Linked DNA regions of Parabacteroides timonensis. The protein of the gene in region 2 binds, or shares a complex with, the protein of the main gene of each other region. Links are inferred from orthologs where the notes say so. Each region holds a gene or a part of one and is shown on either strand. Other genes may lie near its edges. The genes, in order: mnmE and mnmG.

Evidence for each region.
Region 1: the proteins of mnmG (region 2) and mnmE are in contact, whole or in part, in a solved structure (PDB 9HIP), measured with the Escherichia coli proteins. The link is inferred for Parabacteroides timonensis from one-to-one orthologs.

Annotation. Positions count from the first base shown.
Region 1 is NZ_LT669941.1:2,544,649-2,560,891, reverse strand. The notes cover bases 69-2,971. They hold mnmE (tRNA uridine-5-carboxymethylaminomethyl(34) synthesis GTPase MnmE), read right to left. Parts: upstream 2,265-2,971; coding sequence 873-2,264; downstream 69-872. Other genes in these bases: BQ7394_RS17840 (DUF362 domain-containing protein), read right to left, coding at 2,282-2,971; BQ7394_RS17850 (helix-turn-helix domain-containing protein), read right to left, coding at 69-598. Outside these bases: more of BQ7394_RS17850, read right to left, coding at 1-68; more of BQ7394_RS17840, read right to left, coding at 2,972-3,403; BQ7394_RS17835 (AAA family ATPase), read left to right, coding at 3,569-4,753; BQ7394_RS17830 (nitroreductase family protein), read left to right, coding at 4,778-5,524; BQ7394_RS17825 (ABC transporter permease), read right to left, coding at 5,630-7,975; BQ7394_RS17820 (hybrid sensor histidine kinase/response regulator transcription factor), read left to right, coding at 8,175-10,211; rpiA (ribose 5-phosphate isomerase A), read right to left, coding at 10,222-10,929; BQ7394_RS17810 (nucleoside phosphorylase), read right to left, coding at 10,943-11,812; flotillin-like protein FloA, read right to left, coding at 11,818-12,813; BQ7394_RS17800 (NfeD family protein), read right to left, coding at 12,824-13,312; BQ7394_RS17795 (tetratricopeptide repeat protein), read right to left, coding at 13,329-14,768; BQ7394_RS17790 (PP-loop family protein), read left to right, coding at 14,878-15,624; BQ7394_RS17785 (DMT family protein), read left to right, coding at 15,628-15,999. UniProt on the Escherichia coli protein: Exhibits a very high intrinsic GTPase hydrolysis rate. Involved in the addition of a carboxymethylaminomethyl (cmnm) group at the wobble position (U34) of certain tRNAs, forming tRNA-cmnm(5)s(2)U34.
Region 2 is NZ_LT669941.1:4,121,246-4,137,552, reverse strand. What follows is about bases 5,737-8,703. They hold mnmG (tRNA uridine-5-carboxymethylaminomethyl(34) synthesis enzyme MnmG), read left to right. Parts: upstream 5,737-6,264; coding sequence 6,265-8,142; downstream 8,143-8,703. Other genes in these bases: uvrC (excinuclease ABC subunit UvrC), read left to right, coding at 8,226-8,703; BQ7394_RS23950 (LytR/AlgR family response regulator transcription factor), read left to right, coding at 5,737-6,154. In the rest of the region: BQ7394_RS23970 (PDDEXK nuclease domain-containing protein), read right to left, coding at 1-673; BQ7394_RS23965 (sensor histidine kinase), read left to right, coding at 881-3,496; BQ7394_RS23960 (LytR/AlgR family response regulator transcription factor), read left to right, coding at 3,505-4,260; BQ7394_RS23955 (sensor histidine kinase), read left to right, coding at 4,450-5,478; more of BQ7394_RS23950, read left to right, coding at 5,471-5,736; more of uvrC, read left to right, coding at 8,704-10,034; dtd (D-aminoacyl-tRNA deacylase), read left to right, coding at 10,043-10,495; BQ7394_RS23930 (nucleotide pyrophosphohydrolase), read left to right, coding at 10,497-10,829; deoC (deoxyribose-phosphate aldolase), read left to right, coding at 10,832-11,752; BQ7394_RS23920 (polyprenyl synthetase family protein), read right to left, coding at 11,888-12,862; polA (DNA polymerase I), read left to right, coding at 12,961-15,738; BQ7394_RS23910 (GNAT family N-acetyltransferase), read right to left, coding at 16,119-16,307. UniProt on the Escherichia coli protein: NAD-binding protein involved in the addition of a carboxymethylaminomethyl (cmnm) group at the wobble position (U34) of certain tRNAs, forming tRNA-cmnm(5)s(2)U34.

The DNA.
Region 1 (16,243 bases), 1.6 Mb from region 2 along the record:
GTGTCATTCCGTATTTCTTTTCAATCTCTTCTGGAGTATACCATTCAGTAAGATCACTATCTACTTGATATTTGGCAAAAGCAGCATCAATATGCTTTTTACTATAATAGTTAAACTGACGGATTTTTACTTTGGGAATCTTATGTTCTCGGGTATATGTCCATACCCATTTAGGAGCGACCTTGTACTTTTGAGCAATTTCTTCAGCAGTGTAATATTCAGCAATATCAAATTCGACTTTTGACATCACACGTTCATAGGGTTTAGATTTAAGCAAAAGTTCTATATCTGCTCTTCGAATAAAAGACATTCGTGAACTGATTCTTGAAGCTCTCAACTTATCCTCTTTGACTAATTTGTAGATGTACTGACGAGAAACACCCATCAATTTAGCTGCTTGAGAAAAAGTAAAGTACTCTTGATTTTCCAGCATCTTTTTTACCTCTAACAATTCTTGACTCTGAATGAGCTCCATTCTGCGCTCTTTCATGCGATGTTTGTAGCCTCGTTTGGAACATTGAGGACTGCAATAATTGGTCGTGGTTTTCTGCGCTATAAAAGGCTTACCACACCATTGGCAAATTCTTTTTACTTCCATCTTGTTTTTTCTCCATATTTTAAGTTAAACCATAAAGATTTTATTTCCCTTTTTGTCTCTCCACGTAAACCATTGTTCACCCATGTCGCCAAATGCCTCAGTGTGACATCGCGGATTTTGCTCCACTTGTCTCGCGGTAGAAATACGGTAGAAAAATATGGTGAAAAACTGCATCTGACTGGACTTAGCCAGAGGTAAGGCAAAATAAAAAGTCGCTGAAAATCAGCGACTTCATTATAATTGATTCTAGATAGTATCAGTTAAAAACGGTGCATCACTTGCCGATGCAAAACTTCCCAAAAATATTCCCCAATATCTCATCATTACTGATCTGCCCTGTAATTTCTCCCAGATAATGCATGCATTCCCTGATATCCTGACTCAGGAAATCTCCAGAGATATTCATTTCCAGTCCATTAATTACACGGCCGATAGCTTCATGGGCTTTGGTTAAGGCCTCGTAATGGCGGACGTTGGTGATGATTACGTCGTTTTGGGATACTTCGGGTAAGGCAGCTGCCTGGATCAGATGCTGTTTTAATGCTTCAGTATTTGCTTGCTGTTTGGCTGAAATATATAACCGGTCAGCAGGAACTTTGCCAAGCAACTTTTGCTTGATAGCTAGTTCTTCCGGTGAGAGTAAGTCGGATTTATTGAATACCAGAATCACTTTTTTACCCTCTGTCTGAGGAATGATTGTTTGAGCTAATTCCTCGATCTGCTCAGACGGACTGGTCAGGTCGATCACCCAAAGAACGATAGAAGCCTGGCGGAGTTTCTGGAAAGTGCGTTTGATACCCAGGCTTTCGATGGTGTCGTTGGTTTCGCGGATACCGGCCGTGTCGATAAAACGGAAGGTGATGCCTGATAGGTTGATCGTGTCCTCTATCACATCGCGGGTGGTTCCGTGGATGTCGGAAACGATGGCGCGTTCTTCACCGACCAACAGGTTGAGCAAAGTGGACTTACCGGCGTTCGTCTCGCCGATGATGGCAACAGGGATACCGTTTTTAATGGCGTTACCCACACTGAATGAATCGGCCAGTTTGTGTATCAACTGTTCGATGTTTGTTGCCAGCTGCTTTAGATTGGTACGGTCGGCAAACTCGACATCTTCTTCGCTGAAATCGAGTTCCAGTTCGATCAAAGAGGTGAAATCGAGTAGTTGGCTGCGTAGTTTGGTCAATTCATTACTGAAGCCTCCACGCATCTGATTAATAGCCAGTTTGTGCATTCCCGCAGATGTGGAAGCAATCAGGTCGGCTACAGCCTCGGCCTGGCTCAGGTCCATCTTCCCGTTCAGGAAAGCACGTTGTGTATATTCGCCAGGAAGAGCGGAACGACAACCCTTTTCAATCAGTAACTGAAGGATCTGTTGCTGGATATAAACCGAGCCGTGGCAAGTGATCTCGGCAGTGTCTTCTCCTGTAAACGAATGAGGGGCGCGGAAGAGGGCGACAAGTACATCGTCGATCAACTCTTCCCCGCGACGGATACTACCGTAGCGTAAGGTGTAAGCTTTCTGGCTCTGAAGATTCTTTCCTTCGATTTTAGGAACGAAGATAGTGTCACAAATTCTGATGGCGTCAGTGCCGGATACACGAATCACAGCAACTCCTCCGGCTCCGGGCGCTGTCGATACGGCACAGATAGTATCCTGATTGATCATAAAATTATATATCCTTATACGGTTATTAATTCATATTCCTGAGTTCCGATTCCAACTTTTTCAGCATGTTCCAGTCCGGCTTGCCAGTTGGTTTCCGGGTGCATGATGTGGAATTTGTCACAACCCTCCAAATGATCATGATGAGGCGTTTCTGAAAGACGGTTACCTGTTTCAAGGATCGGGGCTTTGATGACTATATCGGCACAAGCCTTGTCGAGTGCGACCGGATCGAATGAAGCTGCAATACCTAGGTCTGGGACGATAGCCGCATCATTATGATTCCAACAGTCACATTCGGGAGATACATTCATAATGAAACTGATATGGAAATGAGGCTTATCCTGCAATACGGCTTGTGTGTATTCTGCTATTTTACAATTTAAGTTTACCGAAGTATCCCATGAACCGAGTACGGCACCGTCATATTGGCAAAGAGCCACACATTGTCCGCAACCGACACATTTGTCATAATCGATTACTGCTTTCCTGTTTTCATCCAGACGGATAGCTTCGTGGCGGCAATGTTTTACACATATATTGCAACCTTTACACTTTTCCAGATCGATACGTGGTTGGGAGGCTCCGTGCAGTTCCAACTTACCGGCAACACTGGCACATCCCATTCCCAGGTTCTTCAGTGCACCTCCAAATCCAGTCTGTTCATGTCCCTTGAAGTGATTCATACTGATAATAATATCAGCGTCGGCAATAGCCGATCCGATCTTAGGAGCTTTGCAATATTCTCCGTTTATTTCTATTTCACGGCATTCTGTTCCTTTCAGTCCGTCTGCTATGATTACGTCACATTTGGCAGAAATAGGGTTGAAACCGTTTTCCATAGCACTTTCCAAATGATCCACTGCATTGGCGCGTCGACCCGAATACAATGTGTTACAATCGGTAAGGAAAGGTTTTGCTCCTAATGAACGGAGCAAGGTTGCCATGCGAGCGGCATAATTAGGGCGAATGTAAGCCAGGTTGCCCGGTTCCCCGAAATGAATTTTTATGGCTACGAACTGGTTCTTAAAATCAATATTTGCAATGCCGGCACGTTTTACAAGCCGTTCCATCTTATCCAGCAGGTTACTGGAGGGAGTCGTACGAAGATTCGTAAAATAAACTTTCGATTTGTCCATTCTCTTATTGGTTTTATCATGCAAATGTACATGATTATATCCATTCAACGAGTCCTTGAAAACATTATGTTTAAAAAAAATGTTTTTTATAAAGAACATTTTCTTACTATATCCGGTCTTCCTTTTTGACATAATGTATTACATTTGTAACAAATAGTTTAGTTTATGGACATATACCAATTAAACCATCAGCAATTACTGAAGGGGATAAGATGCAATTTTCAGCGATATCTTTATAAGCAGATACAGTGGGATGATCGTCTGATTGGAGTTTTTGGATCACAGGGAGTAGGGAAGACAACATTATTGCTACAACGGATCAAGTTAGCTTTCGATAATTCGGATAAAGCGTTGTACCTAAATCTGGATAGTATCCTTTTTCAACGGGAAAAGATGATCAATGTTGCCAGTCAGTTCTATAAGGCTGGGGGGACTCACCTTTTCATGGATGGCGTGCACCGTTATCCGAACTGGATCAATGAGATGAAAAAATTACTGGAACGCTGTCCCGGGTTGCATATCGTGTTCGCATCTTCATCTTTACTTCCGATATCGAAAGTTGTGAAAGGGTTGAAAGGTGTTTCCTGTTATACACTAAACACAATGTCGTTCCGCGAATATTTATCTTATGAGTGTCTCCTGGATCTTGCTCCTATATCATTGGATGATTTATTGGAGAACCATGCAGAGGTGTCAAGGAATGTGAATGACCAGATAGTTGTTGCACCTGTGTTCCGTAATTACCTGGAGCATGGTTGTTATCCGTTCTATTGGGATGATCCTGATGCTTATCCATTTCGTTTACAGGATCGTATAAGGGATGCGATTGAAATAGATTTGCCGGCTGTCTATCCAACCGAATATGGGGAATTGAAGGCGATCAAAGAAATGATGATGTCAATATCCGACCAGGTACCTAATGTTCCGCGTTTAACTGAAATTGCTGCTAAGTTGAAGTTGGATGATGCAGTGGTGAAAAAGTATTTCGATTATCTGAAGGATGCAGTATGCATACGGCATTATCAGTCAGCTGAAGGGTTTGTACAAAATCGGATTCAGAAGACTTATCTGGGTAATACTAATTTGTTGACAGCCCTGGAGGAAGAGATGAATGATCGTGTGATCCTGGGTGAAACTTTCTTTGTCGACCAGTTATCGAATTTTGCATCCATCCGGTTGCTTAACAATAATGATTTTGTTGTAAATGACAAATATACGTTTATGGTGGGCGATCCTTTAATGGATTACGAACGGATCAGGGATGCTGAAAATACCTTTGCAGCCATTTACGGTCAGCCGAAAAGCCAGAACAACAAGCTTCCGATCTGGTTGTTGGGACTTTGTTATTGATTGATACGTTATAAAAAAATAGATATGATAGATATAATGAAGAACCGGAGGACTATCCGTAAATATACAGAGCAGGATATCCCCGAGGAGTTGTTGAATGAACTGCTTGAAGTTGCTGCTCGTGCATCCAACACAGGAAATATGCAGTTGTACAGTGTCGTTGTTACCCGTGACCGGGCGAATAAGGAGAAACTGTCTCCGGCTCACTTTAATCAGCCGATGATCATGACGGCTCCGGTTGTGTTGACTTTCTGTGCTGATGCCAACCGTTTTGTGAAATGGGCTGAACAACGTAAGGCTGAGGCCGGTTTTGATAATTTGCAAACGTTCATTGCTTCGACCATCGATGCGATGTTATTTGCCCAGGCTTTCTGTGATGCAGCAGAAGAAAAGGGGCTGGGAATCTGTTATCTGGGAACGACGGCTTATAATGCCGATAAAATTATCGAAGCGTTGTCGCTGCCGCGTTTAGTTGTTCCTATTGTTACTGTGACAGTCGGTTATCCGGCTCAACCGCTGCCGGAACAGGTAGAACGGTTGCCTTTGGCCGCAGTGGTTCATCAGGAGAGCTATGTCGATTATACTCCGGAATCGATCGATGAACTGTATGGTGAAAAGGAAGCGCTTGAAGTCAATAAACAGTTTGTAAAAGAGAATAACAAGGAAACGCTGGCACAGGTCTTTACTGATGTTCGTTACACAAAGAAGAATAATGAATATTTTTCGGAAGTGTTGTTGAAAGTATTGAAAAACCAGGGATTTATGAAGTAATTTATACTTTATCTGATAAAGGAAGCCTCTTGCTGACGAACAACGGTTCGAAAAACAAGAGGCTTTCTCTTTTATAAAATAATCAAAGGTAAATAGAGCCCGGTATTAGTCTGTCTTTAAGCTTTTCACAGGATTTTCGTTTGCCACCCAGTAATTCTGGAATGTTACGGTCATGATTGTAATCACCGATACTATAACGAACGCGATAAGAAATACCCACCAGTACATCGGTGTTTTGTAGGCAAAGTTATCCAGCCAGCGGACAACTACATGATAAGCAATAGGAACCGCCAGGATAAAGCAAAGGCAAAGGATATGCAGATACGTTTTGTTGAACATGATTATTATCTGCAATGCGCTGGAACCTAAAACTCTTCTTACTCCTATCTCTTTACGGCGATATTCACTGTCGAAAACAACCAGACCGAATACGCCGACAATGGATATAAAGATTGCCAGCATGCTGAAGAGGGTTATCAAAGCCGTTGTCTTTTGTTCTTTCTCGTAAAGCAGGTTCAATACCTCGTTGAAGAAACGGATATTAAAAGGATAAGCCGGATCGAAGGATTGAGCGGTCTCTTTTATATGTTCCATCGATTCCTTCAGGTTTGCGCCGCTTTTTACTTTAATATAAGCATATAGAGGTGTTATGCCCCAATTCTCTGTACCCCAGATATAAAAAGCCATCGGTGCTATTTCAGAGCGGAAAGAAGCAAACTTGATGTCGGGAATAAACCCTACAATCTCTCCATTCTCCACTTTTTCACCAATCTCCAACTCATATTGTCCGCGGGCTTTTTCATTGAATATATAAACACCGTTTACCGTGTTCTTGTCTTCTTCTCGGAAGTTACGTCCTTCCGAAACGTCAATACCCATTACTTTAAGAAAAGACACATCGACTGGCAGGCATTGAAATCCAATATTCTTATTTTTATATGTACGTGTCCAGCCCATGTATTGGTCGGAACTGGATAACAATACTTCTGCATACGTTACGTCTTCTATGCCTGAGAACGTTTTTAATTGGTTCGTAAAAGCATCACGGCTTTTCTGCACCGTATTATTCAGATTCATAACGATTAATTCGTCTTTTTCATATCCTAACGGAGTATTCATCATATAATGGTTTTGCAGATACATGAATAAAGCAGCGATAATCAAAGCAAACGATGTGATAAACTGTACACTGATAAGTGCATTGCGTAACTTTCTTCCTTTAGGCGACAATCCGAAGCTACCTTTCAACACGAGTGCAGGAGGGAACGAGGTCACATAAAACGATGGATATACCCCTGCAAGGAGACCTGTACCAACGGCTATCAGCGCGGTAACTCCCAATAAGGGGAGGTGAGTATTCAATGATAAATCGGCATCCATCAAGGTGGTTATGGATGTAAGTGACAAAATATATACCCAGATTAAGGACAACAGATAAGCAATAAAACTAACGGAAATAGCCTCTGTCAATAACGACAGGCGTAGAGCGTTTTCTTCGGCGCCTAATACTTTCCGCGTGTTTATGCTTTTGATACGGGTGGGTGTTAAGGCCATAGTGAAGTTGGTGAAATTGATTGCCGCAATAGCAATAATGATGATGGCTATGGCAAATAAAACCGCCAGGGTATTCTTGCTCGCCTTAGGCGTGGTATCGTATGTCGTATCTGTAGTAAAGTGAATCTCTCTGAGAGGGGTTAATCGTAATCCGACGGAGCTGATCCATGCATTATCGTTGTCCAGTATGGATAGGTCGAAATTCTTTTTAAAGTTTTCTATCAGATCCTTGCTATTTTCCGGGGCATCCACTCTTATGTATAACTCATAGTTGTTATTATTCCATCCATGTACATTTTCATCTTTGGGAATAGGAAAATAAATATTGTTCGCCACCACGGTGTTGGAAGGAAAATCTTTGTAAACGCCGCCAATCGTGTAATTGATGTCGTTAGCGCGCAATTGCTTGTTTATAGCCGATTCGTTTCCGAACAATTTCTTCGCTATGCTTTGCGGTATTAACACATGCTCCGGTTCTGACAAAGCATTGGCTTTTCCTTCAACCATCTCAAACTCGAATACGTCGGTGTATTCGGGATAAACCCTGACCATCGGTTCCAGATAGCTGACCTTCTCTCCATTCTTGTCGATAGTAAAATAGATTTCCTTTTGCCAGTGAGAAACCAATGCACCTGCTTTAATATGTGGAGATGATTGAAAAAAGATATCGGCCAGCGGACGGTTCGTAAGAACGGTTGCCCCGTCACCCGACGTTCTCTCCACACGGTAGATGCAATCGGCGTTTTTGTGAGACTTGTCAAAGCTCCAGTCATAATTCAATTGCATCAGGATAATCATAAAAGCGGCAAAGGCTATTGATAACCCTAATATATTAAGTGTAGTCGCCATCTTGAAACGGCGTAATACGCTAAAAAAGTTTCTTATTAAAGTTCTCATCTTTTTCTTGTTTTTGCTTGTTAAATGAAATGATTGAATATTGATTACGATGCAAATGTATTTAAGTCTTTGACATAAAAAAAACAGGAGTGTTTATGATATATGCCTTGGCGCAAATAGTAACACAAATGTCACTCCCTGTTACATTTTGTAGTCTGATATTTATATACATTTGCAGAAAATATGATACGTAGAAAATATGATACTCAACTTTATGCCTGATATACGGAAATGGATTTTACCGGCTCTTTTGGCTATTGTTTGTCAGCAATCGATACATTGGGTGATTGACTTCTCATTGGGTAATATGGAGGTGATACCGATTCAACACTTGAAGGAACTGATCATTGCTATTCCATTATTCTATTATGGAAACTGGCGGATGCATGCCTACATAGAGAAGGAAATATATTATGATAAGTTTTACAGCGGTCTTTTGAAAGAGTATCTTTTGTGGACATTCTATTTTGTATTAGGCATAATCGTCTATGTTTTCTATACGCATCGGCTGTTAAATGCACCGGATTATTTTATGAACTATCTGGTTTCCGTGATAGCTTGTCTTCCTATCCTGTTATTTTATTATACACTTATACGTGCTGAGTATAATAAGAGGAAATTTGAGTCTTTGATCCTGGAACTGAAAAAAGTAAATACGGCAAAGGCTGAGGCCGAACTGAGAGAACGCTTATATGAGTCCAAACTTGACTTCTTTACGGATATCGCTCATGAATTCAGTACACCTCTGACGCTTATTTCAGGACCTTGTAAACTGATCCTGGAACAAAAGAATGTAAATCCTCAGACAATAAAATACGTTCATGTCATTAACCGGAATGCAAAACGTATGAATTTACTGATCAGTGATTTGATGGATTTTAAGCAGATGGAATCAGGCTATAAACGGCCAGAGGTAACCAGCCTGAATGTTTCAGAGATTGCAGACCGGGTGATCGACGCCTTTAAGGTCGACACGTCAGGCTCGGAAATCAGTCTGATAAGGCAGTATGAACCGGATATCTTTTGGAATTCCGATGAGAAATTTTTGACTACGATTCTGATTAATCTGGTATCGAATGCTGTAAAATACAGTAATGAAGAACCGGTAACAGTCGACATTTCAACGGAGAACGGAAGTCTTAGGATCTTAGTAGTAAACAAAGGGAAAGGCATCAGCAAAGAGGATATCGGGCATATCTTTAACCGATTTACGGTTCTGGATAACTATGGAAAACAAAAAGGATGGAAGCGGAACGGCTTAGGGTTAGCTATTACTGCCAGTATGGTGAAACTTCTCTCAGGAAAGATTAACGCCCGGAGCATTCCCGGTGAGACAACGACTTTTACGGTTGATTTGCCTCCGTTGCAAGTTACTAAAACAGAAAAAGATAATGCGATGGGTACGATTAGTAACTCTCTTATTCCTGAATTTATTTTACCTCCGATAAAATACAAATATATCGAGGACCGGCCTACTGTCACTGTAATCGATGATGATCCGGAAATGCTTTGGTATATATGTGATCTCTTGTCTTCTGATTTTAATGTATTGCCGATAAACAACTCTTCTAAGGCGATTGATATCCTGTCTAATAACCATACTGATATCATATTATGTGATATAATGATGGAAGAAATTGACGGAATTACGCTGGCTGCCTTGTTGAAGTCGGATAAAAGTACCTCCCATATCCCTTTGATCATAATCTCTGCCGTACACGATATTAAGATACAGACAGAAGCGATTCAGGCGGGAGCAGAGTTCTATATCACGAAGCCTTTTGACAGTGAATATCTTAAGACGACGATAAGAGGTCATCTGAACCGTAAGGAAGATTTGAAAGATTACTTTGCTTCTCCGTTAAGCGCTTATGAATTGGATATGGGTAAACTGCAACATGCGGAAGACCGGAAGTTTTTAAAGAAAATACATGCGATTATCAATAAGAACATACAGAACGAGAAGCTGTCTCCTGATTTTATCGCCAATGAATTAGGAATGAGCGTGCGTAGCCTGTATCGTAAATTAAAAGAGGTAACCGATAAAGGCCTACAGGAAATTATATATGACGGAAAACTTGCAGTGGCAGAAAACTTACTGTTGAAATCCAAATTCACTATTCATGAGATTGTCTTCAAATCAGGCTTTTCTAACCGCACGAGCTTTTACCGTGCTTTTTTGAAAAAGAATGGTTGCACTCCGAAAGAGTTTATCGAGGCGAATAAAGGAAGATGATCACTCTGGCTTATAGTTTCTCGCTACTTAATATCTGAACTTCATAATGCATGAAAAGCCCGCTTTCTATCACGCCGGTAATGGATTTGATCGCATTTTCCAGGTTGTCCGGGATATTGTCGAAGCGGACATCGAGTATCAGATTACCGTTTTCAGTGATGACCGGACCGTCTTTGCCTTGTGCCATCCGGAGTTTTATTTCTACCGGGCTTAACGACCGTAATGCCTGATCTACATGGATCAACGCATCTGGAAATATCTCTACCGGTACCGGGAAGCGGGAGCCTAATTTCGAAACCATCTTGGAGGAGTCTGCAATAATAAATGTCCGCGGACTGGAACTGATCAGCAGTTTTTCTTTGAACATGGCTCCACCGCGTCCTTTTATCATATTGTGATTGAAGTCTATTTCGTCTGCCCCGTCGAAAGTCCAGTTCGGTTTGTGCTCCAGAAGGCTTGTCAAAGGTATGCCGAGTTTAGCACAGGTCATTTTTATTTCTTGGGAAGTCGGGATTGCCCGGATATGAAGTTGCTCGTTCCGGATACGTTCGGCAATCTTCAACAGGGCCAGATAAGCAGTCGATCCTGAGCCTATGCCGATAATATCATAGTCTGTTACCATAGAGGCTATCTTATCGGCAACCTTTTCTTTCTCCTCCCGGTTGGAAATCTCTTTACCCCATTCCAACGTATCAATGATTGTTTTCTCCCGTTCCATGATATTCTTTTAATCAAATACGTTCCAATACCGTTTCTATCAATCCTGTCAGTGAACCTTTATAATTTGTATTCATATTCTTATCCACACGGCCAGCGATGATACAGCAGATTGTCATAGCGCGGTGTCCCATCAGGGCGGCGAGACCAGCCAGAGATGAACTTTCCATTTCAAAATTGGTAATTTGCCGTCCGTTGTAATTGAAAGCTTCAATCTTTTCATTCAACTTGGGATCGGCAAGAGGCAGACGCAATTCACGTCCCTGCGGACCGTAAAAGCCGTTGGCTGCAATTGTAACACCACGAATGATATCGTCGCGGGTGATCTGTTCTATCAACGAATGATCGGCTGAAACGACATAAGGGGAAAGACCGGACAGCTTCCAGTTCAGCTGTTCTTTCAATGCAGCTTCAAAGGCTGTATCCCTGACACGTTCGGTATCTGCATAGAAATAAATAACCCCGTCGAAACCGACTGACTTCTCCGCTGCCACATAAGTACCCACAGGAACGAATGGCTGAAGACCTCCCGACGTTCCGACGCGTACCAGGGTTAATTGTTTGAATGCCGGCTTTACCGTGCGGGTTGCAAAGTCGATGTTTGCCAGTGCATCCAGTTCGTTCAGTACGATATCTATATTGTCCGTACCGATACCGTGGGAAACAACGGTAAGACGTTTTCCTTTATAGGTTCCTGTGATGGTATGAAACTCCCGGCTGGAAACCTCGCACTCCTGTGTGTCGAAGTAAGAAGCAACGGTTGAAACCCTGTCAGGATCACCGACCAGGATCACTTTGTCTGCCAGCTGTTCCGGCTTAAGATGCAGATGGAAAGCGCTTCCATCTGCATTTATGATTAATTCGGATTCGGGAATAACTCTCATCTTTTTTAGTCTTTAAGCGGTTTTGAAGGAGCATTGGCCGGCTTTGCTATGGCTTCGCGCATAGAAGTGTCCGCGTCGATGTTCTTCATTTTATAATAATCCATGATGCCCAGATTTCCAGAACGGAAAGCTTCTGCCATAGCTTTTGGTACTTCTGCTTCTGCTTCGATCACCTTCGCACGGGCTTCCTGGGCTTTGGCTTTCATTTCCTGTTCAAGGGCAACAGCCATTGCACGACGTTCCTCAGCCTTAGCCTGGGCGATATTTTTATCAGCCTGTGCCTGGTCCATCTGCAGGAAGGCACCGATATTCTTACCTATATCGATATCCGCGATGTCGATAGACAAGATCTCGAATGCTGTACCGGCATCCAATCCTTTACGCAATACCAGTTTAGAGATAGAATCCGGATTTTCCAATACGGTCTTATGACTTTCCGATGAACCGATCGATGATACGATACCTTCACCGACACGGGCCAGGATCGTTTCTTCACCGGCACCACCCACCAACTGCTTGATATTGGCGCGAACGGTAACACGGGCTTTGGCTATCAGCTGGATACCATCTTTCGCAACGGCAGTCACAGGAGGCGTGTCGATCACTTTCGGGTTAACCGACATCTGAACGGCTTCGAATACATCACGACCGGCCAGGTCGATAGCAGTAGCCATCTGGAAAGGCAGGTCGATGTTTGCTTTAGAAGCAGACACCAGTGCGTGAACCACTTTCTCAACATGTCCACCTGCCAGATAATGCGCTTCCAGTTCATCACGAGTCAACGTTTTAAGACCAGCTTTGTGCGCTTCGATCATAGCACGGGCGATAACATAAGGAGGTACATTACGGATACGCATCAGGAACAGCTGTATCAGTGAAATGTTTACACCCGAAACTTTGGCCGAGATCCACAGCAGGAACGGCACATAATAAAAGAAAATTGCCAGCAGCAAGACCGCTGCACCCAGTAGGATAAAAGGCAAATAGTTCAATTCTTCCATATAAATATAATTAAGCGTGAATATCTGTTTGTTCTATTTTCTTTACCAAAATGTTGTAACTGTCGACACGAACGACTTCAATCGGCGTATTTTCGTCTATCAGTTCGTCCATCGACTTGGCTTCGACTGTGACACCCATGATACGCGCTTTGCCGATAGGGGCAAGGCGGGAAAGTGTGACTCCTTCGTCGCCGGGTTCGATACCCAGGTCGCGGCTGGAAGTCAGCTTCGAGTCAACATCCGTTTTCAGGGCTACCCTGTGAAACGATCGGGAACGCAATAACCATACAAATGCACCACCGAAAGTCACTAATGACAGGAATAAAGTGATGTGTCCTGCCATTTCTCCTACCGAATAAGCGTAAATGACACCTGCGGCAGCAAAAAGGAATCCTCCGATTCCGGCAATCGTTATACCCGGCAGTAAAAATATTTCCAGCAGGATAAGCACGATGGCTACCAGCATTAAAAAGACAATAATGGTTATTTCCCAGATCATAATAGTTGTGGTTGTGTTATCTGTTACTTTTTAAATAATTAATCTCCGTGTTACGGGCTTTCTTTTCCAATTCGTCAGGTTGACTGAGCAGATTGTTCAATTGCTCTTCAGCCTCGAGAATTGTCGGTTTAAGCTGTTCCTTTTTTGCACTATTCCCGGAAGAATAAGATGCTCTGAGGTCAGCCAGCTTTTCATTCAGTTCTTTTATCTGTTTGTTCAGCGAAACAACTTTTTCGTAATAGCTTTTCGCTTCGGGACTTTTTATTTCATCTAGCTTATAATAAACCAAACTGTTGTTTATCACGAATTCGAAGTCTTTTTCGATTTTTGCTTCACCGTAAGGAATTTCTTTATGTGCCAGTTCGATCAGGCTGGTGTAATCGCTTCCTGGTTTCCATGAATCCTGTATGGAGGTAATGGCGGCACGGGCGCGTTTTACTTCTATATCTTCGCTTTCTACCCGGCTGTGTTCGTTGTTCGGAATGAACAGGTAGACACAAACCTTATCTTCCGGCTGAAAACGGTCGGAGACGAACCATCCCAATTCCTTTGTCTCGTCATAAACCATCATGTAGTCGTTGAAGGGGGAATTGAAAGGCATACTTAGTTGTTCCGGAGCCAGATAAGTATCAGAGTTGATGTTATAACGGGTAACGAACAGGTCATAACCGCCTAACGAACCGTTTCCTTTTGAGGCGTAATAAATCGTTACACCGTCAGACAGGACAAACGGATAGTTGTCGTCGCTATTGCTGTTAATATTCATTGGCAACTGTTTTTCATCTCCCCATTTATCCAATAGCTTGGATTGTGTAAAGAGGCAATAATGGTCGTTGTCGGTTGCATGTGCGTAATAGATTTTATCACCCTTCTGATTCATGTAGACTGTTGAGGCAACAGGCTCGTTCGTCTGGAAGAAATCTTTGAACGAAGCCAACGTACCGCTTTCTTCACTCAGGGTATAGGCGGCGAGGAAGTCTTCTTTATCGACTACAAGGCTGTCGATTATCTGGACATCTTCCGTCTTCTCCATCATGCGGTGTGCATTTTCAGCCAATGATAGTTTGTCGTCGAAAGCCTGTGTATCCAGCTTCTTTTTAGTCAGCAGTTCTATGTATTCTTCAAGCGTTTCAGCTGCTTCGTCGAAACGATAGGTCTGAAAGTAGACATCCGACAGGTAACGGTAAGCGTCTTGTACTTTACGTTTCACTGCCACTTTCAGGTGTTTTTCCGCACCGACCAAATCGCCTGTTTCAAAACAGCAGACGCCATACCAATGGTTGTAGGATGAATTACTGGGGGCTTGTTTTACCAGCTTCTCAAATGCGGGTTTAGCTTCGGCATATTGCCCTTCGTTGTATAGTTTTTTTGCCTGGTCCAGGCTTTGAGCCTGCAGGCCGCTGCAAAGTAACGTAATTCCAATTGTGTAAAACAGTTTCTTAGATAACCGGCTCATTTTCTCTTGTTGTAATATAATTATACTGATTCAAAGATAATAATATTTTTAGTTAGGCATACAATTCATTGGATAAATATCTATTTTTGTGCCCGATTTAAAGATAAATATGGCAAAGTTGACTCCAGAAGAGCTCCTGTTCAGGAAAGTAGAAGAGAAGGTGAAGAAGGCTATTTTCGAATATGACCTGATAGCTAACGGCGATCGTATCCTGATCGGATTGTCGGGAGGGAAGGATTCGCTTGCTTTGGTCGACCTGCTGGGACGTCGGTCTAAAATATATAATCCCCGCTTCGAAGTGGTGGTTGCCCATATTGTGATGACCAACATCCCTTATCATTCGGATATGGAGTATCTAAAGAGTTGTGCCGACGAGCATAACTTGCCGTTTTTCATCCACGAAACGAGTTTCGATGCTTCGACGGATACCCGTAAATCGCCTTGTTTCCTTTGTTCCTGGACACGCAGGAAAGCATTGTTCGATATTGCTAAGAAGCATAGTTGCAACAAGATCGCGCTAGGGCATCACCAGGATGATATTATTGAAACGTTGCTGATGAACATGACGCATCAGGGGGCGATCGGGACGATGCCTCCGCGACTGAAGATGGATAAGTTCGATATGGAGATCATCCGACCGATGTGTCTGGTCGAAGAAAAGGATTTGATCCGTATCGCTGCCTGGAAAGGGTATCGGAAACAGATCAAGAACTGCCCTTACGAATCCGGCTCCAGCCGTTCGGATATGAAAGAGGTGCTGGCACGGTTGGAGGCTATCAACCCGGAGGCGCGTTACAGCATCTGGAACAGTATGTCAAATATACAACCGGATTATCTTCCTCAAAAAAAGAAATAAATTATGCAGGGATTTTATGCAATTCTGTTATTAGTCGTATCGAATGTCTTTATGACATTGGCATGGTACGGTCATCTGAAGATGAAACAACAGTTCAGTTGGTTTGAGAGTTTACCGTTGATCGGTGTTATCTTGTTTAGCTGGGGGATTGCTTTCTTTGAATATTGTTTTCAAGTTCCCGCCAACCGGATGGGATTCCGTGAGAATGGGGGGCCGTTCAACCTGATACAATTAAAAGTGATACAGGAGGTTATTACTTTAGTGGTCTTCATCGCTTTCAGCACGATCGCTTTTAAGGGAGAATCCTTCAAATGGAATCATGCACTGGCTTGTTTGTTGTTGGTTGCAGCTGTCTATTTGGTGTTTAAGAAATAATTGGCATCAGTGGTTCAGTTTTAGTCTAATTTGAGTATCCTAACGCATGAATACTGACCTTTTAGTTCAATAATCCTATCTTCTTTTCTTTTTGTCAGCTATCGAACGCTTGTTTGTCAGTTGTCAAACGCTTATTCGATAACTGTGAAACAAGCGTTCGATGACTGACAAACAAGAAAGAGATGCTAACTTTCATAATAAGAAGTCGTTATCTATCCTGTTATTATCTACTGTCCCTGACTTA
Region 2 (16,307 bases):
CAAGCTCCAATAAAAATCGAGTAAGATTGTCTGTTAAAGCCTTCTCCAATTCTTTTTCTTTATATCCTTCCGTTAATGTAAGAAAATCAAAATTGTAAGGATCTTTCAACATCTCTTGTGCAAGTTCACTTTGTAAAGAAGGTAAAGTTGAGGAGAAGTTTGAAATAGTTTTCCCTTGTGATCTATATAAATCAACCCCTATATAATGGATTAAGATAGCACGACTCCAACCCTCCTGTAAGGTCTTTTTTATATAAAACAATGCTTCTTCGATAGATTTGCATTTAGTTATTATTTCAGTATGATGTCTCCATGGAATTTCTGCTACAAACTGTGGCATCTTTGATGAAGATTCTGCACCAACTTGGTGCAGTTTTATATTTTCACCAGAGTAAAACAAAAACCACTTCTTCATATACCACAAATTACGAGAGGAAAAACCTTTGATATCTGGGAAGGCCAATCGTAAATCAAGACTTAGTTGTTCTATAATTCCATCTCCCCAATCAGATTCGGTCTGTTTCTTCACAATATCAGAACCTATACTCCAATATAGTTCTAATAATTCAGTGTTAACCTTTACAGCAGCCTTTATCTGACTTTGTTTGATACGTTTTTTGAGATTAGCCAACCATTGCTGATACTCATTGTCCGCTTTAATTAAATTGTTCATAGTCTCGGATTTGTTATTAATAATTATGTATGCAAACATAGTATTTTTTTATTCTTTATCATCCTATTCAGTTCATTATTTATATTTATGTTCAAATGTTACATTATTACTCACTCGCAACTACCATTTACTCATTTTCCGGCCACGCAAGAGTCTTTCTCTCTACATTTGGTCTGTAATCTAATTTTTCATCTTAAATTTACAGATATGAAAGTAAGGCTCTTATTTTTATTCGTATGTCTGGCATGGAACGGATGGGCGGAATCATTCACTCCTTACAGTCGCGATTCTCTTAAAAAAGGGGATTGGTTCACTTTTGAGTGTGTTCATTATTATCCTTATGTAGCACCGGGAATTCAGGAAGAGATTCCCTGGAGAGCAGAGAATATCCGGAGGGTCATTATCCGGGCAACGGTGATAGACAGAACGGATAAGTCTATTTCTATCGACTATACGCTGGATAACCTGTATGATTGTCACAATGATAAAGAGAAACAGGGATTTTATTATTTCGACAATCGTTACCAGCAGGATTTCGGTTTTAAAGACAGTACCTCTGACAAACAGATTCTACATGTCACATACGATCGGAAGAGTGGAAAAGCACTCACTTTCGACAGAACGAACTCACTCTACTCCTATTCGAAAACGTATATTCCTTTCGGAGTAAGACAAGAGGGATTATCAGCCAATACGGATGTATCTGTCCAGGATTCTTTAAATCTGGACAAACTTGTCACCTCGACAGCCAACGATCTTCTGACCGAATGGAGTGAAGGCCTACCTAACTTTCCGACACCGAATACACGAATTATCGAAGCCTCCTTCCCTCTTCCTCCAAATACGGAATTTACCTGCTGCAATTTAGATCTCGACACATCCGGAGATTCAACCGTTCATAAAAAAATATTTATCCCCTACCCGACAGAATACAAAGTCGGAGCACAAAAAACGCTACTACTAACTCCCGGAGATTCCATTGTTCAGGACAAAAAACTATATATAGATACACATCGCATCCGTTACGAAGGACGAGGAAACGAGCAAAACAACTTCCAATACAGCTATCGAAGGTTCGCCAACCTCTATGAGTCTGATATATTTGTTTTCAACCTCAGACAACCCGACGAGCTGGAAAAAGCTTTCCAGTCCCGTAATGCTCTTTTTCAAACGGTCTTGGAGAAAGATTTTGGAAAGATGGACCCCTATTGGCGAAAGGTATTCGAACGCTCGGAACAGTATCTCAAAGGAGCTGTTATCCTACAACGCTATATGTATTACACCGACAAAGAAGACTGGCATAAAAGCGGTTTGCTCAGCTGGCAAGCCCCCCACTTTGCATCGGTCAATCCACTTATCGATTATGCATACAACCTGAAAAAACCGGATGCTGCAAATTATGACTATTTCCTGTACGAGTATACTATCTATAAAAAACAGGAACTCAAGTCGGATAATCTACGTCTGAACAAACAGAAAGAATTAACCCCACAGGAAGACTATCTATTAACTAAACAAATCCTTTCCGGTTATCCAAAATATCAAGTAAACAAAGTTAATCTAAAGGCTTTAATGGGTGAAAAAATGCTATCCGAATTAGATGCGGATTATAACGATTTTATCAGCTCCTGCCCGGATACCAGTCTGACAAACGATCTAAAAAAGACATACAACAAGTTGTTACCTTTTGAAGCCGGAAAGAATATTAAAGAAACCGGTCTGATTATAGCTGACAGCCTGCACCTGGCGAAAGGAAACGACCGGAAATACATCCTGTTGCAACTATTGACATGGGATGGTCTTCCCGCCAATATTCTCCAAAACGCACTCGACTTGAAACAGCGTATTGAAGCGGAAGGACTAACTTCCACCATACAACTCGAACTATACTCAAATTTCTCCTCTCATAATGCGGAGAAGGTAAAGCCATACAAAGCTATACCCAGCAAACAAGCACAAGATTTAAAGTCTAAGGGTATCTACCCACTCACCATTCTGATGCGCGAAGACGGAACTATTCTCTATCGGAGACTCTGGGATTTTGACATAGACACAATCATTGATTTAGTAAAAAAAGACCTAAACAGAGAAGATAAGTCCTTCAAAGATTTCATAAAAGGATTCAAAGAAGGTGTCATAGGTGCGCTTTTACTCGCTGCAATCATCGGTCTTATTTACTATTTCCGAACCAAAAACAAACAAAAGCAGGAGCTTAACCGCCGCCGTATCCGCGAGCTCGAACTCCGTGCGATCCGTTCCCAGATGAATCCGCATTTCATCTTTAACGCACTCAGCTCGATCCAGAATCTGATCAATCGCTCCGCCAATCAGGAGGCGAATAAATATCTGATCGACTTCTCCCGCTTACTGCGGAAGGTACTGGCCACATCCGAAAAGAAGCTTGTTCCCCTCTCCGACGAGATCGAACAGTTACAGTTATATTTGAAACTCGAACAACTTCGTTTCCCCTTCTCCTACTCCCTGACAGTAGACGAAAACATCCAGCCGGATACGATCGAGATACCGGGAATGCTGATACAACCTTTCGTTGAAAATGCAGTTAAACACGGAATCGCCCCGCGTGGTATTGGAGAGATTACAATTCGATTATCTTTGCAAAACCAATTGTTGATAATCGACATTACCGACGATGGTCCCGGACTGAAAACAGAAGAGAACGGAGGTTTCGGTATCCGTGCCGTCACCAACGAGTTCGAAATATTAAAGACTTTGTACAATACGGAAATCGGTGTTACAATCGAAAACAGGCAGGAAAAAGAAGCCGTCTCCGGTTGCCATGTCCGGTTATCCATTCCTTTATAACGCAAAATATGAACACGAAAATAACCGCAACAATTGTAGATGACGAGCAGGGAAACCGGGAGAACCTGCTCCGTATGATCAGGACCTATTGCCCGCAGATCAGTATATCGGCCATCTGCAGTTCCGTTACGGAAGCTCGTACCGTCCTACCCGAAGCAAAACCGGATATCCTCTTTTTGGATATCCGGCTGGGTGACGATACCGGTTTTTCTCTTCTGGAAAGTCTTCCGGATATTCCTTTCGAGGTGATCTTTGTAACCGCCTACGACAGCTATGCGATCCAGGCAATCCGTTTCAGTGCACTCGACTATCTATTGAAACCGATCGACCCGGAAGAACTGACACATGCCGTAGACAAAGCCATCCAGGTAGTCTTGCGGAAACAGGAAAACAAACGGATGCAGAACCTCCTGCAGAACACGCGGGCAGTAGATAAACAAAAGAAAATAGCACTGTCTGTCGCCGATAAAATAGAGTTTGTAGAGATCGGCTCCATCATCCGTTGCGAGTCGGAAAGCAACTATACGACTTTCTATCTAAAGACAGGTGAGAAACTGGTTGTCTCCAAAACATTAAAAGAATTCGACGAGCTATTAACCCCTTATCATTTCCTGCGCGTACACCAATCGCATCTGATCAACCTGGATGAAATCAAAAGTTTCATCAAAAGCGACGGAGGATATATCCGCATGAAAGACGGATCGTCCATCCCTATCTCCCGGCAACGGCGAAACTATGTGATGGATGTTTTAAAAGAATTATAATCCTGGAATAAAAAACAATAAACCCCGCTCCCAGCCCGTTTATTATAATATAATATTCATAGAATACAAATAGTATTCTGTGGACAAAAAGTTTAAAATTACAGACAAATATAATCGAACAAAAGATCAATTTTGCCCACAAAAAGCATTAATGCGACTTTTGCTCATGTAATTTAAAACTAAAATAACATGGACAAAAGAATCATTCTATCTTTAATGCACCTCCCCGTATGGATGGTTGCAATTTTCATTGCCTACTTCTTCAGTGTGGATGATATGCCCGTATCCCAGCCTCATTATGTGGTATTATCAACCTTTACTTTTGCAAGTTGTTTTTTAGGCAGCTTCTATGTATTTTATTCTTTCTTCGTACCGAGATTCCTGGAGAAAGGTAAATTCTGCACTTTTGGTATTTACTCACTACTGTTTATCACTATTTGCATGCCTGCAATTATGCTAATCCTGGCACAAGCCACAGGTATCACAACGCTAAACACCTCGGAGATTTTTACCGGTAAAGTTCTTGCCCAATGGATAGGAAGTGTAGTCGGTGCCCTATTTTGCGGATGTCTCGGACTACTATTCCGGTTCATGATCGACTGGTTTAAAAACCTGCATTTAAAAAGAGAAATAGAGAATATCAAGCTGCAAAGTGAATTGGATGCTATTAAATCAAAACTAAATCCACACTTGCTTTTCAACACGCTCAATAATATCGATACCCTCATACAAATAGATCCCGAAAAAGCATCTGTTGCCCTATCCAAACTATCCGATTTACTCAGGTATGTTATCTATGAAACCAAGAACGAGAATATATCTATCCGGAACGAAATAGACACGATACTGAAATATATCGACATTGAAAAAATACGACTGATCAATCCGGAGCACATCTCTTTTACAAATACGATTACGTCCGATTACATGGTTCCTCCAATGATCTTTATGCCGTTCATCGAAAATGGATTTAAGCATAGCAATCTGAATGAATCCGATCAACGGCTCAGCATCGAATTTTCAGAATGTAACCACGAGTTATTCTTCAAATGTATTAATACGATAAACACAAAAAGGACTCATACCAACCCGGGAGTAGGGCTACAACTGGTAAGAAAAAGACTGGATTTATTATATCCACACAGTCACAAGCTAGAAATCCACCGGCAAGGCAACCAATATATCGTATCACTCAAAATCGACCTACATCATGGTTAATTGCATTATCATTGAAGACGAACCCCTGGCTATCGGGAAATTAACCCATTTCATTTCAAAGCTGGATTCAATCAAGTTATTGCAGAGTTTCAACTCTGCAATAACAGCTGTAGATTACCTGAGAATGAACAAGGTTGACCTGATTTTTCTTGATATAGAGATGAAAGACCTGACAGGAATACAATTTCTTGAGTCCGTACATATAGATTCCAAAGTTATCATTACAACAGCTTATGAGCAATACGCAATTAAAGGATTCGACTTACAAGTTTGCGATTATCTATTAAAGCCGATCTCATTCGAACGGTTTCTTCAGGCCATCAATAAAGCGAATGAAGAATTAATGCAAAGCAGGGATCAAAAGAAGGTCAACAAGATTTTCATCAAAACGGAATATCGTTTAGAAGGGATAGACACTTCAGAGATCCTCTACATAGAGGGTATGGGGGATTATCGCAAAATTGTGACTGTCTCCAAAAAGATCATGACTTTACAATCGTTCGGAGAATTACTGAACATACTTCCCCAAGAGTTATTCTGCCGGGTTCATAACTCGTTTGTCGTCTCACTAGATAAAATAGAGAGAATAGAAAGGAACAGAATTAAGATAAAAGATAAAACAATACCCATCAGCGAATCATACAATAAAGACTTCTATTTAAAAATTAACAGCTAAGACAAGCTATACTGCTAACGAAACAAAGCATAAGCAAAATATCCTTTGGGATGATGACTAAAAGGCGGAGTATGACTATCTTTGCAGAAGAAACAAAGATAATTACGACAATGACTTTCAATTACGATGTGATCGTGGTAGGTGCCGGTCATGCAGGCTGTGAAGCCGCAGCAGCTGCCGCCAACCTGGGTTCGAAAACGCTTCTTATCACAATGGACATGAACAAGATTGCACAGATGAGTTGCAATCCGGCCGTAGGCGGTATCGCCAAAGGACAGATCGTTCGTGAGATTGATGCACTGGGAGGGTATATGGGTATTGTTACAGACCGTACCGCTATTCAGTTTCGTATGTTGAACCGGAGTAAAGGACCTGCCATGTGGAGCCCGCGTGCCCAAAGCGACCGTGCCCGTTTCATCGACTGCTGGCGGGGGATTGTGGAGAACCTTCCGAATCTATATATCTGGCAGGATACCGTTCAGGAGCTATTACTCGACGGGAATACCGTTTGTGGCGTTAAGACCGGTATGAACGTTGAATTTCGTGCCAAAAGTGTGGTTCTAACCAACGGCACATTCCTTAACGGCTTGATGCATATAGGACGCACGCAATTACGCGGCGGACGTATCTCCGAACCGGCAGCCACAGGACTCACGGAGCAGTTGGTTTCCGCAGGCATTAGATCTGAGCGGATGAAGACAGGAACACCCGTCCGCATCGACGGTCGCAGCATACATTTCGATGAAATGGGGGAACAACCGGGAGAGAATGACTTCCACAAATTCTCATACCTCGACTTCCAGCCACGCCCGTTAAAGCAACTGAGCTGCTGGACGACATTCACCAATGAAGCTTGTCATGAAATCCTTCGCGAAGGCCTCCCCGACTCTCCTCTGTACAATGGACAGATCCAGAGCATCGGCCCGCGCTACTGTCCGAGTATCGAAACAAAGATCGTCACCTTCGCAGATAAAACACAGCACCAGCTGTTTCTGGAACCGGAAGGTGAAACGACACAGGAATATTACCTGAACGGTTTCTCCTCCTCTCTCCCATTAGACATCCAACTGCGTGCATTACAAGCCATACCAGCATTCAGGGATATTCAAATTTACCGTCCGGGCTATGCGATCGAATACGATTTCTTCGATCCGACACAGCTACATCACAACCTGGAAACAAAACAGATCAAAAACCTGTTCTTTGCAGGACAGATCAACGGTACTACCGGCTATGAAGAAGCAGGTGGCCAGGGACTGATTGCAGGTATCAATGCACACATAAACTGCCACGGCGGCGAACCATTCGTATTAGGCCGCGATGAAGCCTATATAGGCGTACTTATCGACGACCTGGTAACAAAAGGTGTAGACGAGCCTTACCGAATGTTTACCTCCCGTGCCGAATACCGCATCCTGCTCCGACAAGACGATGCCGATATGCGCCTGACAGAAAAAGCATACAAAATAGGTTTAGCGAAACAAGACCGTTACGATCTGCTCAAAGAGAAAAAGGAACACAGGGATGCTATTATTTCCTTTGCAGAAAACTATTCAGTGAAGCCGCAATATATAAACGACGGATTAGAGAAACTAGGTACTACCCCACTCGCTCACGGTTGCAAACTAATCGACCTGATCCTTCGCCCGCAACTCACAATGGAAAGTATTGCAACCCTCGTTCCGGCACTCCGTGCAGAGTTAGATAAGGTTCCTGCATCACGTAAAGAAGAGATCATTGAAGCAGCAGAAATTCTAATCAAGTATAGCGGATATATCCGACGCGAGCAGATCATAGCAGATAAGATAAATCGTTTGGAGAATATCCATATCAAAGGCAAATTCGATTACAATTCGATCCAGTCTTTATCGACCGAAGCACGACAAAAGCTAACCAGGATAGACCCGGATACAATTGCCCAGGCAAGCCGTATCCCTGGTATCTCTCCAAGCGATATAAACATCCTGTTGGTATTACTCGGAAGATAAAACGCGAATTGTTCCACGTGAAACATTTGCTTTAGATAAAAGGAGGTAAAACACTGGGAATAGGCCAGAAACAATTAAACAAGATGAGTTCAGAAACCGATAAACATATAAAAATGATCCTTTCTATCCTGCCGGACAAGCCTGGATGCTACCAGTACTTTGACGACAAGGGTACGATCATTTATGTAGGCAAGGCTAAGAACCTGAAACGCCGTGTATCCTCCTATTTTAACAAGGAACACGACAGCAATAAAACGCGTGTATTGGTAAAGCAAATCCGCGACATCAAATACATCGTAGTAGATACGGAAGAGGATGCTTTATTACTCGAAAATAATCTGATCAAGCAATATCGTCCGCGCTATAATGTTTTGCTTAAGGACGACAAAACCTATCCGTCTATCATCGTAAAGAACGAATACTTTCCGCGCATATTTCAGACCCGAAATATAGTGCGCGACGGTTCGCAGTATTACGGTCCCTACCCTTCCGTCTATACGGCAAAAGTCATGCTTCAAATGTTGAAAGAACTTTATCCGTTACGCACCTGCAAATATCCGCTTACACCGGAATCGATTGCCGAAGGGAAATACAGTGTTTGCCTGGAGTATCATATAAAACGTTGCAAAGGTCCCTGCGTAGGATTGCAGACACTGGAAGAATACCGTCAGAATATCTCCGAAATAAAAGAGATCCTGCGTGGGAATATATCCCAGATAAGCAAACATCTTTACGAAGAAATGCAAACGCTTGCCGGAGAATTGAAGTTCGAAGAAGCTCAAAAGATTAAAGAGAAATACGACGTAATAGAGAACTACCGGGCAAAATCGACCGTGGTAACTCCCATGTTACACAATATAGATGTTTTCTCTATAGCCGAAAACGAACGTTCAGCTTATATCAACTTCATGCATATAGGGAACGGAGCAATCGTGCAGGCCTACACTTTCGAGTATAAAAAACGGCTGGACGAAACGAAAGAAGAACTGCTCAGCCTGGGTATTATTGAAATGCGCGAACGTTTTAAAAGTACAGCCCGGGAGATCATCGTTCCTTTCGATCCGGATATGGAGCTGGGCAATGTCAGCTTTACTGTTCCACAGCGTGGCGATAAAAAGAAGCTACTGGAACTTTCAGAAATGAATGTAAAACAATTCAAAGTAGACCGCCTGAAACAAGCGGAAAAACTGAATCCGGAACAACGCAGCACACGCATATTGAAAGAGGTACAGGACGCTTTGCACCTACCCAAACTACCAATACATATCGAATGTTTCGACAACTCGAATATACAGGGTAGCGATGCCGTTGCAGCTTGTGTTGTCTTTAAAATGGCGAAACCATCGAAGAAAGACTACCGTAAATACATTATTAAAACCGTAGTAGGCCCCGATGATTACGCATCCATGAAAGAAGTAGTCCGTCGCCGTTATCAGCGGGCTATCAACGAAGGATCTCCCCTGCCCGACCTAATCCTTACCGACGGGGGAAAAGGGCAAATGGAAGTGGTTCGTGAAGTCATACAGGACGAGCTGCATCTGGATATCCCCATAGCCGGATTAGCGAAAGACGGCAAGCATCGTACATCGGAACTGCTCTTCGGCTTTCCACCGGTCACAGTCGGCATGCAGATACAAAGCCAGATGTTCCGGTTCTTCACACAGATACAGGACGAGGTACACCGCTTCGCCATCACCTTCCACAAGGATAAGCGCAGTAAAAGCCAGACTCGCTCGGAACTGGACAGTATCAAAGGAATCGGTGAAAAGACAAAAGTATTGCTTTTACGCCATTATAAAAGCGTAAAAAGAATACGTGAAGCAAGCTTTGAAGATTTAAAAGAATTAATCGGAGAAGCCAAAACAAAAGCATTAATAAATGGTTTAAAGTAAACATATAAATGAGAACAGTTATACAACGTGTACGACATTGCTCCGTCACGATTGACGGACTGGTAAAGTCTAAAATAGGAAACGGATTGCTCGTATTGGTAGGTATCGAAGATCGCGACACACAGGAGGATATCGAATGGTTATGCAAGAAGATTGCAAACCTACGCATTTTCGACGATGAAAACGGGGTTATGAATCGCTCTGTGGTCGAATCAGAGGGCGAGGTAATGGTCGTTAGCCAGTTCACCCTTCATGCGTCTACAAAGAAAGGAAACCGCCCCTCCTACATCCATGCGTCTAAACCGGATATCGCCATACCGATGTACGAAGCTTTCTGTGCGGAGATGGGACTTCAGTTAGGCAAGGATGTAGCCACAGGTACATTCGGTGCGGATATGAAAATAGAGTTGTTAAACGATGGGCCGGTCACTATCCTGATCGACTCGCAAAACAAAGAATAAGATGGCAGATATTACCCTTCAGGAAGCCCAGGAAAAGGTAGACCACTGGATCAAAACATACGGTGTACGTTACTTCAACGAGCTTACGAATATGACGATCCTGACCGAAGAAGTAGGCGAACTGGCCCGCATCATGGCTCGTACCTACGGCGAACAATCCTTTAAGGAAAGTGATAAACATCGCGATTTGGGCGATGAAATGGCGGATGTATTATGGGTACTACTCTGCCTTGCCAACCAAACCGGCGTAGACCTGACAGCAGCATTTGAAAAGAATCTGCAGAAGAAAACCGACCGGGATAAAAAACGACATATAAACAATAAAAAATTATAACGATGGCACACGAACACAATTGCAGTTGCGGACATAACCACGATCATGACCACGAACACATGGACAAATACCATGAAGCGTTCGCTAAATTCGATCCCGCCGGAACAGAAGAGATAGTAGGGAAACACGTTGCTTCGATCCTTGACAAGCATGAAAAGGAGAACTTCACTCCCGACGTTCTGAAGCAAATCCACGGATTCATCGACCTGACCTCGCTGACCAGCATCGATACAAAGGAAAGTATATGGAAGCTGGTAGACCGCGTAAATGATTTCGAGGGCACTCGTCCCGACGTACCGAATGTCGCAGCGATCTGCACCTATCCCCTCTTTGTGGAAACGGTCAAGCAAGCACTGGCCGCCCAGGAAGTAAAGATAGCTTCGGTAGCCGGAGGATTCCCTTCTTCGCAGACATTCACGGAAGTGAAAATAGCAGAAACAGCCATGGCTATTATGTCGGGAGCCGACGAAATAGACGTGGTTATGAATCTCGGATACTTCCTGGAAGAAAACTACAATGAGTTGACAGAAGAGATACAGGAGATCAAAGACAGTTGTCGCGAAGGTAAGCTGAAAGTCATTCTGGAAACCGGTGCCCTGCTAACTCCGGAGAATATCCAAAAGGCTGCCATCCTTGCCCTGTATTCGGGTACTGATTTCATTAAGACATCGACAGGCAAGGGTTATCCCGGTGCAACCCCGGAAGCCGTTTATACGATGTGTAAAGTGCTCAAAAAGTACCATTCCATCACAGGTAAACAGATCGGCATTAAAGTATCCGGTGGTGTTCGCACAGCAGAAGATGCCGTTAAGTACTACACGATCGTTAAAGAAGTACTGGGGAATGACTGGCTGAACAAGAATTTGTTCCGTATCGGTGCCAGCAGCCTGGTAGAAGATATTGAACACCGATTGGGAAAATAACGGTCAAGGTGTTATAACCTAAAAAAGGGGACGCAGACGACGCAGAAAACGCAGACGGACGCAGATAGAAATTATTCAAAATCTGCGTCCGTCTGCGTTTTCTGCGCAATCTGCGTCCCCTTTCTAATATATAATCTATTTTTGTCTCTCCATAATATAATCGGCCAGTAAAAGAAGACCGTTCCGGGCATCCGATTCCGGAAACTGCATAAGAACCTCCACTGCCTTATCACGATACTCTTTCATCCGCAATTCTGCATATTCGATACCACCATTGGCTTTGGCAAACTCAATCAAAGCATCGATATTCTCAGCAGAAAAATCCTTATCGTGGATCACTTTCAGAAGAGATTCCACATCTTCTCTCCTACCCTGCTCCAGGGCATGCAACAAAGGCAAAGTAACCTTTCCTTCGCGAATATCATTACCGGTAGGTTTTCCGATATTCATTTCTTTATAATAGTCGAAAATATCGTCTTTGATCTGGAAACAATACCCCAGATACTCCCCGAACTTACGACACATCTTTACCATTTCGGGAGAAGCATCTGCTGAAATAGCACCGATCTCCGTACAGGAAGAAAGCAGCGTCGCCGTCTTTTTCTTTATAACCTGCATATAACAAGCTTCATCCAGGATCGTTTCCTCGGCTGTTTCGAGCTGTTTGATCTCCCCCTCCGACAAGTCACGTCCAAGGTTCGATACGATATTTATGATTTGCAGATTGCCTGTCTGAATAGAACGGATCAATGCGGTGGAAAGAATATAATCGCCCACCAATACAGAAATACGGTTGTCGAAAATGGCATTCAGGGAAGGGACTCCCCGACGTTCTTTCGTTTCATCGATCACATCGTCGTGTATCAGCGTAGCCGTATGCAGCAACTCTAGGAAAACAGCCGAATTAATCGTATGATCGGTCACTTTTCCACAAGCTTTAGCTGTAAGCAATACCAATAACGGACGAACATGTTTACCGCTGGCATTCAATATCTGATCGATAGCCGCCTGTAATCTGCGCGTCTCACTACGAAGTGAATCCGCAAATTCATCGTTAAAGCGTTTAAACTCTTCCGCAACCGGTTCTTCTATTTTCTTTCTGTCATTCATAATCTTTCAAAGATTCGCAAAATTAACAAAAAGTATTGAGTAAGCGAGTTTTTTCGTACATTTACCGTCTATTGTCACCCTAAAACGTGTTAAAAGAGATGAAGTTATTCCTCATAGATGCGTACGCACTGATCTATCGATCGTACTACGCTTTTCTTAAAAATCCGCGTATTAACTCAAAAGGCATGAATACATCGGCCATTTTCGGGTTTATAAACAGTCTGGAAGACGTTTTAAAACGTGAGAATCCGACACATATCGCCGTAGCTTTCGACCCCAAAGGGCCTACCTTCCGTCATGAAGCATACGAACTGTACAAGGCACAGCGGGAAGAAACCCCCGAAGTGATCCGGCAGTCCGTACCTATTATTAAGGATATTATTGAAGGATACAATATCCCGATACTGGAAGTCCCCCGTTTCGAAGCAGACGATGTGATAGGTACGATCTCGAAGCAGGCAGAAAAAGAGGGATTCGAAGTCTTTATGATGACACCCGACAAAGACTACGGACAGCTGGTATCCGACCATATATTTATGTACCGTCCCAAATTCGGAGGCGACTACGAAGTGATGGGCGTAAAAGAAGTACTCGACAAATACTCGCTGACCTCGGTCGACCAGGTTATCGACCTGCTGGGTTTGATGGGTGACAGTTCCGATAACATTCCGGGTTGTCCGGGTGTGGGAGAAAAGACAGCCCAAAAATTACTCGAAGAATATGGCTCGATCGAAAACTTGCTGGAGAATACCGACAAACTGAAAGGAGCACTTCATAAAAGGGTAACAGAAAATGTAGAGCAAATTCGTTTCTCCAAATTCCTGGCAACGATCAAGACGGATGTGCCCATCCAGTTCGATGCGGCGAAATGCATCCGCGAAAAACCGAACGAAGCCCGGTTGACTGAGATTTACACAGAATTAGAATTCAGAACATTTATTAACAAGCTAACATCAGAGGAGAAAAAGCCTGCCGCACCGAAAGTTGCAAAGGGCCCTGTTCAAGGCTCTCTGTTTGACATATTTGCGCCCGAGGAGCCGAGTGTTCCCAAATATTCGACTCTCGCGAACTTAAAATCGACACCTCACAACTACAAAGTCGTTGATTCTGAAGAAGAAAGAGCCAAATTAGGTCAATTTTTGATGGATCAGAATTTTTTTGCTTTTGACACGGAAACTGACGGCATCGATCCACTGACAGCCGGACTGGTCGGAATGTCGTTCGCTGTAAAGGAAAATGAAGCCTGGTACGTTCCGGTTCCGGCCGACAAGGAAGAGGCGGCCAAAGTAATAGCCCACTTCTCCCCTGCCCTGCAAAATCGCAAATCGCAAAAGATAGGTCAGAATATTAAATTCGATATCATGGTCCTCCGCAAGTATGGAGTGCGGGTAGCCGGTCCGCTGTTCGACACTATGATCGCCCATTACCTTCTCAACCCGGAGTTACGACACGGAATGGACTATCTGGCGGAAACCTATCTCAAATATAAACCGATCCCCATCACGGAGCTTATCGGGTCAAAAGGAAAAAATCAGTTGTGCATGCGCGACGTACCTTTGGCACAAATTGCCGAGTATGCCGCCGAAGATGCCGACGTTACCCTGAAGCTAAAAAACTTCTTTGCGCCAGAACTCGAGAAGACCGGAATCGAATCGCTCTTCTTCGACATTGAAATGCCATTAATATATGTACTGGCAGAAATGGAGCAGACAGGCGTTAAGCTCGACACAGTCGCTTTGAAACAGTCGTCGGAAGAACTGACCGATGCCCTGAAAAAATTGGAAAAAGAAATCTATGAACTGGCCGGTGTGAAGTTTAACATCAATTCCAGCAAGCAGGTCGGTGAAATCCTTTTCGAACGTCTAAAGATCGAAGAGAAAGCTAAAAAGACAAAAACAGGTAGTTACAGCACCAGCGAAGACATATTGGAAAAACTCCGTTCGAAACATCCGGTCGTAGGCAAGCTATTGGAATATCGCGGACTGAAAAAGTTACTGAGTACTTACATCGACGCCTTGCCCGAACTAATCAGTCCGGTAACAGGGAAAGTCCATACCTCATACAACCAGACAGTCACTGCCACCGGTCGTCTGAGTTCGACCAATCCGAACCTGCAAAATATCCCTATCCGGGACGAGTTAGGACGCGAAATCCGCAAAGCATTCATTCCGGATAGTAAAGATTGTACCTTCTTCTCGGCCGACTATTCGCAGATCGAACTGCGTATCATGGCCCATCTGAGTAATGACGAGCATATGATCGAAGCCTTCCGTAGCGGAGCAGACATTCACGCTGCCACTGCTGCTAAAATATACGGCATTCCGGTAGAAGAAGTAACCAGCGACATGCGTCGTAAGGCCAAAACAGCCAATTTTGGGATTATCTACGGCATCTCGATATTCGGCCTTGCCGAACGGCTGAACATTCCCAGGGCGGAATCAAAAGAGCTTATAGAAGGGTATTTCAAAAGCTATCCGGGTATCCGTGATTATATGGACGAAAGTATCCGCATTGCCAAGGAAAAAGGGTATGTGGAAACGATCTTCAAACGCAAACGCTATCTGCCGGATATCAATTCGCACAACGCCATCGTCCGTGGCTATGCCGAACGAAACGCGATCAATGCTCCTATCCAGGGCAGTGCCGCCGACATCATCAAGGTAGCGATGGTACGTATCTTCAACCGTTTCGAAGCAGAAGGATTAAAAAGCAAAATGACCCTTCAGGTGCATGACGAATTAAACTTCAATGTCTGCAATGATGAATTGGAGAAGGTAAAACAGATCGTCCTGGAAGAAATGGAAGGTGCGATCAAGTTACAGGTTCCTCTGATTGCCGATTGCGGCGAAGGGAACAACTGGTTGGAGGCACATTAACTATATCGTTTTAGATCTCGTATCATCCTAGATATTTCTCTAAAACAGGTGACTTAATTTGAGCGATATAGCTACAAATAGTATATAACACCCCCATTTCGCCCCCTTTTACACCCCCATCCCAACGATGCTCACACCCGGGTGTAAAAGGGGACGAGACCCGGGTCTCGGTAAACTTATATCATTATCTTTCTGATCTTAAGTCATATACTTAGTCAAAAAAGTCATAAGTCTACACACAATGAATGATAGTTATGATAGATGGAATGATAGTTATTTCTGGCAACTATCATAATACAAATAGTTATCATTCAAGGCATTAAATCAGAAAATGATAGTATGATAGTTATTTTGTAAATTATACTTATAGTATATAGCGCTTAAATGTCTTCTACAAAATGAACGGGATACTGCTCCCAGTACTTCCTGTAAACCCGCTCGTCATTCCCGTCAAAGTTCAATTGGTACATTCTGAATGTAACCAGGAAATCTTTAGGTTGCCATTGCTCTTCATAAGAATATTGATACTTCATGCCTATACTCTGCATAACCTTCCCACTTCGAGGATT